Regions from separate parts of the Propionibacterium freudenreichii subsp. freudenreichii genome, predicted to be linked through region 2. Evidence: riboswitches for the same ligand, from Rfam matches in the RefSeq annotation. Region 2 holds a riboswitch; the other holds the start of a gene.
The links. Region 2 has a riboswitch for FMN ahead of RM25_RS13365 (ABC transporter permease). Riboswitches for the same ligand answer to the same signal wherever they lie in the genome.
Positions count from the first base shown of each region.

Region 1: another riboswitch for FMN. It lies ahead of ribD (bifunctional diaminohydroxyphosphoribosylaminopyrimidine deaminase/5-amino-6-(5-phosphoribosylamino)uracil reductase RibD); the one in region 2 lies ahead of RM25_RS13365 (ABC transporter permease).

Region 1 is NZ_CP010341.1:2,275,799-2,279,199, reverse strand. It holds gene malQ (4-alpha-glucanotransferase) at 1-176, opposite strand, end outside; gene RM25_RS12030 (PTS lactose/cellobiose transporter subunit IIA) at 247-729, opposite strand; gene RM25_RS09975 (hypothetical protein) at 787-1,146, opposite strand; FMN riboswitch at 1,295-1,429, shown strand; gene ribD (bifunctional diaminohydroxyphosphoribosylaminopyrimidine deaminase/5-amino-6-(5-phosphoribosylamino)uracil reductase RibD) at 1,547-2,791, shown strand; gene RM25_RS09965 (riboflavin synthase) at 2,881-3,401, shown strand, end outside.
Region 2 is NZ_CP010341.1:1,240,749-1,244,149, forward strand. It holds gene RM25_RS05295 (MFS transporter) at 1-1,317, shown strand, start outside; FMN riboswitch at 1,378-1,507, shown strand; gene RM25_RS13365 (ABC transporter permease) at 1,624-2,514, shown strand; gene RM25_RS05305 (ABC transporter substrate-binding protein) at 2,511-3,401, shown strand, end outside.

The DNA.
Region 1 (3,401 bases), 1.0 Mb from region 2:
CGGCCGGCGGCGTCGATGTAGGTGCCGTTGACGCCCAGCGGCATCAGTCGGCGCAGGAGCGCGGCGCGTTGGACAGGGTCGTCGGGGGCCGGCCGGATGAAACGGGGATGGTCGGGCTGTTGGCCCCGGGCGCCATCCGGGGACGCCGGGGTGCCGGGCTTCCTGTGCGTGGACACCCTTCCAGCGTATGCGGAAATGCTCGACGACGATCGCGCCGTGATCGGCTCAGCTGCCCGGCGATCCGGCTCACTCGCGCGTCAGGCGCGGCTCGGCTTCCAGGGCGGTGATGCGGCGGTACAGGCGGGTGATGATCTCGGCGTTGTCCAGCGCCATCTGCGCCATCACCAGGTGGTCGTGGGCGTGCACCAAGAGCAGGTCGACGGCGGGCTGAATGTCGCGTCGGTGCGCCTCGGTGAGGGCCTTCTGCACTTGGTGGGCGCGGTCATAGCTGCCATGGGCCTGCTCGATGAGCGATTCGGCGTCGACGAAGCCGCCGCTCTCGGCCGCGGCGATGGCGCGCATGGCCAGGCTGCGTGCTTCGCCGGCCAGGGCGATCATGCGGAAGGCGAGCGTCGAGGGCGTGCCGGAGGGATCGTTGAGCGCCACCAGATCAGCCGGCGGGAGGTCATCTGGCAGGTCGCGGTAGTTGCCCGCATCGGGCGTCGACGCGGATGCGTTCGTCGGGCTTGCCGACGCGTCGACGGACCGGTCTTCTGTGTTGTCGCCCATGGCATTCAGCCTAGTCGGGGGCCGTGCGTCGGTACCCGGCGAGCGGTGGCGCGACGCTCAGCCGATGAACTTCTTGTCGCGGCGCAGCTCGGCGTAGACCTCGCTGAACAGGCGGTCGAACTCCTTCTGCATGCGGGCGGAGCTGGTGGCGGCGAATTCGGTGGCACCTGCGCCCTCCACCTTCACCAGGGTGCCGCCCGTGGCGGGGGCGAAGCTGACGGTGAACCGGTCGCCGTAGGTGAGTCGGCTGCCCTTCGAGGTGAGCTCCACCACATGGTGCGCGGCGTCGTGGTCCTTCTGCGTGAAGCCACTGTCGTCGCGTGCGGTGGCCGCGAGGACGGCGGCGAAGGTGTCGGCAGGCCTGGCCGCATAGTGCCGTTGGCCGTGGTGTTTCCTGCCGATCCCGAAGAGCGCCATGCGGCAACGCTATCGCCGTCGACGCAGCGGCCCGCAGGCAGGACTGGGCCATCGACGACCTCCCGCGCGCGAGCCCATGTGGGGATCGTCGGACGGTTGCTTGCGCCGGCGTCCGGGCGGGGTGCTAACGTCTGGGGCAATAAGCAAACACGTGCTTCGGGGTCGGTGTAATTCCGAACCGGTGGTGATAGTCCACGACCCGTCACGCTGCGCAAGCAGGGCGACGGTTGATCTGGTGAAACTCCAGGACCGACGGTGAAAGTCCGGATGGGAGAAGTTCACGTGACGCCGCGAGGCGTCGGGCGGTCCATTGGTGGGCTGCAGGCGCATCCGGCGTTGGGTGCGCCCCTTCCTGGGTGGTTGCACAACAAGCCCCGAGGCCTGTCCTTGGGAGGGCTTCATGGGCGCTCATCGTCCCGGCAATGGCAGTGGACGCGCCGGCGTGCGCCGTAGCGCACAGTCGCCGTTCACCCCGGCATCGTCCCCTTTTGGTGCAGGACCTGATCGCGTCGCGGCGTCGGGCCCCGGCCTGCCCGACGACGGCGAACTCTCCACCGAATGGGCCCTCTCCACCGAACGGGCGCTGCCCGACAGCCGGGTACTGCCCCGCGAACTGGCGGCGCTGCGTCGGGCCTTCGAACTGTCGGCCCGCGGGCCGGCCGACGACCCGAATCCGCGCGTCGGTTGCGTCCTGCTGGCCCCCGATGGCGGGGTGATCGCCGAGGGCTGGCATCGCGGCGCCGGCACCGCCCATGCGGAGGCCGCCGCACTGGCGGCCGCGCGAGCAGCGGGGAGCGATGTGCGCGGCGCCACCGCCGTGGTCTCGCTGGAGCCGTGCGCCCACTGGGGACGCACCGGCCCCTGCGCCGTGGCCCTGGCCGACGCCGGGATCACCCGGGTGGTCTTCTCGGTGCCCGACCCCAACCCGGTGGCAGCGGGCGGCACCCAGGTGTTGCGCGAACGCGGCGTCGAGGTGATCGGCGGCGTGGCGGAGGCGTCCGGCCGCGAGGCCCTCGGCGACTGGCTGGCCCGCCAGGTGGCGCCGCTGCCCGGCGAGGTGGGGGCGCGTCCGCAGGTGCTCGTGAAGATGGCAGCCACCCTCGACGGCCGGGTCGCCGCTGCCGACGGCACCAGCCGCTGGATCACCGGCCCCGCCGCCCGCGACCACGCCCACGGGACGCGCGCCCGGGTGGGCGCGATCGTGGTGGGCACCGGCACGCTGCTGGCCGACGATCCGGCACTCACCGCCCGGCTGCCCGATGGCTCGCTGGCCGACCACCAACCCCTGCGCGTGGTGATGGGTACCCGCCCGGTTCCCGACGACGCTGCGGTGCGCGGTCCCGGCGGTGCCCTGCTGGCATTGCGCACCCATGACCCCGCCGAGGTGTTGCGCGAATTGTCCTCGCGCGGCGTCCGCGAGGTGCTCATCGAGGGCGGACCCACCATCGCGTCGGCATTCCTGGCCGCCGGCCTGGCCGACGAACTGCACGCCTACATCGCCCCGGCCCTGCTGGGTGCCGGCGCCCAGGCGGTATCGGGTCTGGGCATCAGCACCATCACCTCGGCGCTGCGCTTCCACATCGTTGACGTGCACCGGCTGGGGGACGACCTGCTGGTGGTCGCCCGTCCGCGTCCACCGGGCTGAGTCGGCGTCATAAGCCCTTGTCAACCGCAAGTTCTCGACCCATCCCGTTTTCAACCACCAACAGTTTCGCTCACACAGACAGGATCACCATGTTCACCGGAATCATCGAAGAGATCGGCACCATCGACACCAGCGCACCCGCCGAGGGAGGCGGTGCCCGGCTCGCGATCCGCGGGCCACTGGCCGTCAGCGACGCCACGCCCGGCTGCTCGATCGCGGTCAACGGCACCTGCCTCACCGTGGTCGACCTGCCCGGCGACGACAGCTTCGTGGTCGACCTGATGCCCGAGACGCTGCGTCGCACGTCCCTGGGGCGGTTGTCGCAGGGCTCGCAGGTGAACCTTGAGCGGGCAATGCGTGCCGACGCGCGTCTGGACGGCCACCAGGTGCAGGGGCATGTCGACGGCCTGGCGACGCTGCTCGAGCGCACCGACGCCGACGGCTGGGTGGAGCTGGAGTTCGGGGTGCCCGATGCGCTGGGTCCGCTCATCGCCGAGAAGGGGGCGGTGGCGCTCGACGGGGTCTCGCTGACCGTCACCCACGTGGGGCCGGCGTCGCTGGGGGTCGCGCTGATCCCCGAGACCCTGCGGATGACCACCCTGGGCGGGCT
Region 2 (3,401 bases):
GCGGGCGTGGCGGTCTTCGGGCTGTGTTCCCTGGCTGCGGGATTGTCCACCAATACGACGATGCTGATCCTCGCCCGTGGCCTGACCGGCATCGGCGCGGCGCTCCTGACCCCCTCGACGCTCGCCCTGATCTCGGTACTGTTCCGCCGGCCCGGGGAACGCACCACGGCCTTCGCCATCTGGTCAGGCGCAAACAGTGCCGGTGCCGCCGTCGGACCCCTGCTGTCCGGCGGCCTGTTGGCCCATTTCAGCTGGGGGTCCATCTTCCTGATCAACGTTCCCGTGGCGGCACTGTGCCTGGTGGGAGCGGTGTTCCTGCTGCCGCGGGTCAGGGCCGAACGCGACGAGGACCACATCGACTGGCCCGGTACGGGGCTGTCGATCGCGGGGCTGTGCGCCGTGTGCTGGGCGGTCATCTCGGCACCGGGACTCGGACTCTTCTCGGCGCCCATCATCTTCGCCTTCCTCGGCGGCATCGCACTGCTGGTCGGGTTCGTCTGGTGGCAGCACCACGCGAGCGCTCCACTGCTGCGTCTCAGCCTGTTCCGCAGCCGCCCCTTCGCCGTCTCGGTGGCAGTGTCCGGCCTGGTCACCGCCGGTGGTGCCGGAGCGCTGTTCGTGCTCACCCAGTTCCTGCAATTCGTCCTGCAGTTCACGCCATGGCAATCGGGACTGAGCATCATGCCGGTCGCCGCCATGATGCTCGTCGGTGCGATCCTGGCCCCGATCAGCCTCAAGCGCATCGGCATCAAGCGCGCCGTCATCGCAGGCCTGATCTGCGTAGCGCTCGGCTTCACCCTGCTGTCCCTGACCCACGTCGGCATGACCTACCTGCAGATGCTGCCCGGCGCGATGTTCTTCGGGCTGGGCGCCGGTCTCCTGATGCCCGCAGCCACCCAGGCCGTCATGGATTCCCTGCCCTCGGAGTCGGAGGGTGCCGGGTCGGCCACCAACAGCGCGCTCATGCAGGTGGGCAGTGCGATGGGCGTGGCCATCACCGGATCACTGCTGGCGTGGCGCTACCGCGAGGTGATGAGTGCCGACGCCGCGGTCAGGGGCCTGGGCGAGCCATTGCACTCCGACATCCTGGCCTCGGTGGGACGCGCCTTCGACCTCTCCTCGGGCGGCGCGCACCCCGACATCCTGGCTGCCCTGAAGCGGGGATTCGTCTCGGGAATGCAGGTCGGCCTGGGGGCCAGCGCAGCCGTCGTCGTGCTCGCGACGATCGCGGTCGCGATCTTCTTCCCGCGCCATCCGGTCGCGCCCGATGAGGCCGAGATCGAGGGCTCCGAACCGAAGGCGTCGCCCGCCCCCTGAACCCGGCGACACGGCTGGGCCGCCGACGAGCGGCGGTGTATATAGTTGGGGTCAACGTTTCAACGTGCCCGGGGTCGGTGTAAGTCCGAACCGGCGGTGACAGTCCGCGAACCGCGGCCCCTCGTGGGGTCCGGCCGAACCGGTGGGATTCCGGTACCGACGGTGAAAGTCCGGAGGGGAGAGCGCGTGAACAGTGCGGCGGACGATGCCGCGGCCGGCCCGTGCGGGTCGGCCGTGTGAGTCGTGTGCAGTCGGACTGTCGAGCACCCCGGTCCACGTTGACCGAGGAAGGAATGTCGACAGCCGATGGCCTCATCACGGTTCACCCGCCATCCAGCACCCACCGGGGTGCGGATCGGTGCCCCCCTGGTGGTGGGGGCGCTCCTGCTCCTGGCCTGGCATGCGGTCGTGTCGACCCACACCGTCCCACTCACCTTGTTGCCCACGCCCGGCTCCGTGTGGAGCCGACTGGTGCACGACATCGTCCACGGTGAATTGTTGGCCCGCACGGCCACCACGATCTGGGAAGCGGTCCTGGGCTGCATCGTGGCCACCGTGTTCGCCCTTCCCGTCGGCTACCTGGTGGCGCGCGTTCGGCTTGCCGAGGCCGCCATATCCCCCTACCTGGCCGCCTCGCAGGCGATCCCGGCCGTGGCGTTGGCGCCCCTGCTGGTGATCTGGGTGGGTTACGGGCTCACCCCGATTGTCCTGCTGTGCTCCCTGATCGTCTTCTTCCCCCTGCTGCTGTCCACCGTGCTGGGCCTTCGTTCGATTGACCACGAGGTCGTCGAGGCGGCCGAGCTCGACGGGGCCTCGGGATGGCGCATGATCCGCTACATCGAGGCGCCGCTGTCGCGGGCCGCACTTCTCAGCGGGGTGCGCAATGGGTTCACCCTGTCGGTGACCGGCGCGGTGGTCGGCGAGTTCGTCATGGGTGGCACCGGGCTGGGCCTGGTGGTCTCCATGCAATCGGCCTCGGCCGATACCACCGGCCTGTTCTCCACCCTCATCGTGCTGTGCGTCCTGGCAATGGTCATCTACCTCGGCCTGATTGCGGTCGAGCGATTCACCGATCCCTATCGCGTGCCCCGGGCAGCGCATCCCGTGCCACTCGAGACGGCACCGGACCTGCGCTTGGTGGCCGCCACGCAAGCCCATCAATCCCACACGTCGGCCCAGAAGGAGCTCGTCGCATGACCCGTCACAGCAGACTCACCAGATTCCTCCTCGTGCTCCTTGCCCTCACCCTGGGAACTGCCATGAGCGCCTGCGGGAACCAGTCGGGTTCCTCGTCGGCCTCGTCCAGCGCCGGCATCCCCCTCACCGTCGGGCTCACCTACACCCCCGACATCCAGTTCTCACCGTTCTACGTCGCAGTCCAGAAGGGCTACTTCGCCGACGAGGGCCTCAACGTGACATTGCGCCACCATGGCGCCTCCGAATCCCTGATGGGTGCCCTGCAGTCGGGCACCGAGGACGTCGTCTACGCGGGCGGTGACGAGATGCTCCTGTCGCGCTCCCAGGGCGTCGACGTGGTCAACTTCGCCACCATGTACCAGAGCCATCCGGCCGAATTGATCGTGCCGCAGGGCTCGTCCATCTCCTCATTCGCCGACCTGCGTGGACACAGCATCGGAATCCCCGGGCCATTCGGGGAGAACTGGTACGCATTGCTGGCCATGTTGCGGCAGGCAGGGCTGACCCAGGGCGATGTGAACATCCAGTCAATCGGCTACACCCAGCAAGCCGCACTCATGGGCAACAAGGTGGATGCCGTGGTCGGATTCTCGAACAACGATGCCGTGAAGTTCGGCCAGGCCGGATTCCCCATCCGCGAGATCAGGCTCGATGCGGCCACACCGTTGGTTGCCCTGGGCCTTGGGGCCTCGAAGGCGACCGTCACCGACAAGCAGGACCAGCTGAAGGCCATGATGCGGGCGCTCGACAAGGCCGTCGCCTACTGCACTTCCGATCTTGACGGCACGGTGGCCCTGACCGAGAAGTACGTGCCGGCCCTGTCGGACGATGCCCAACGGGCAGCGGCCAGGGCAACGCTGGAGGCGACCAACAAGCTCTACGGCTCC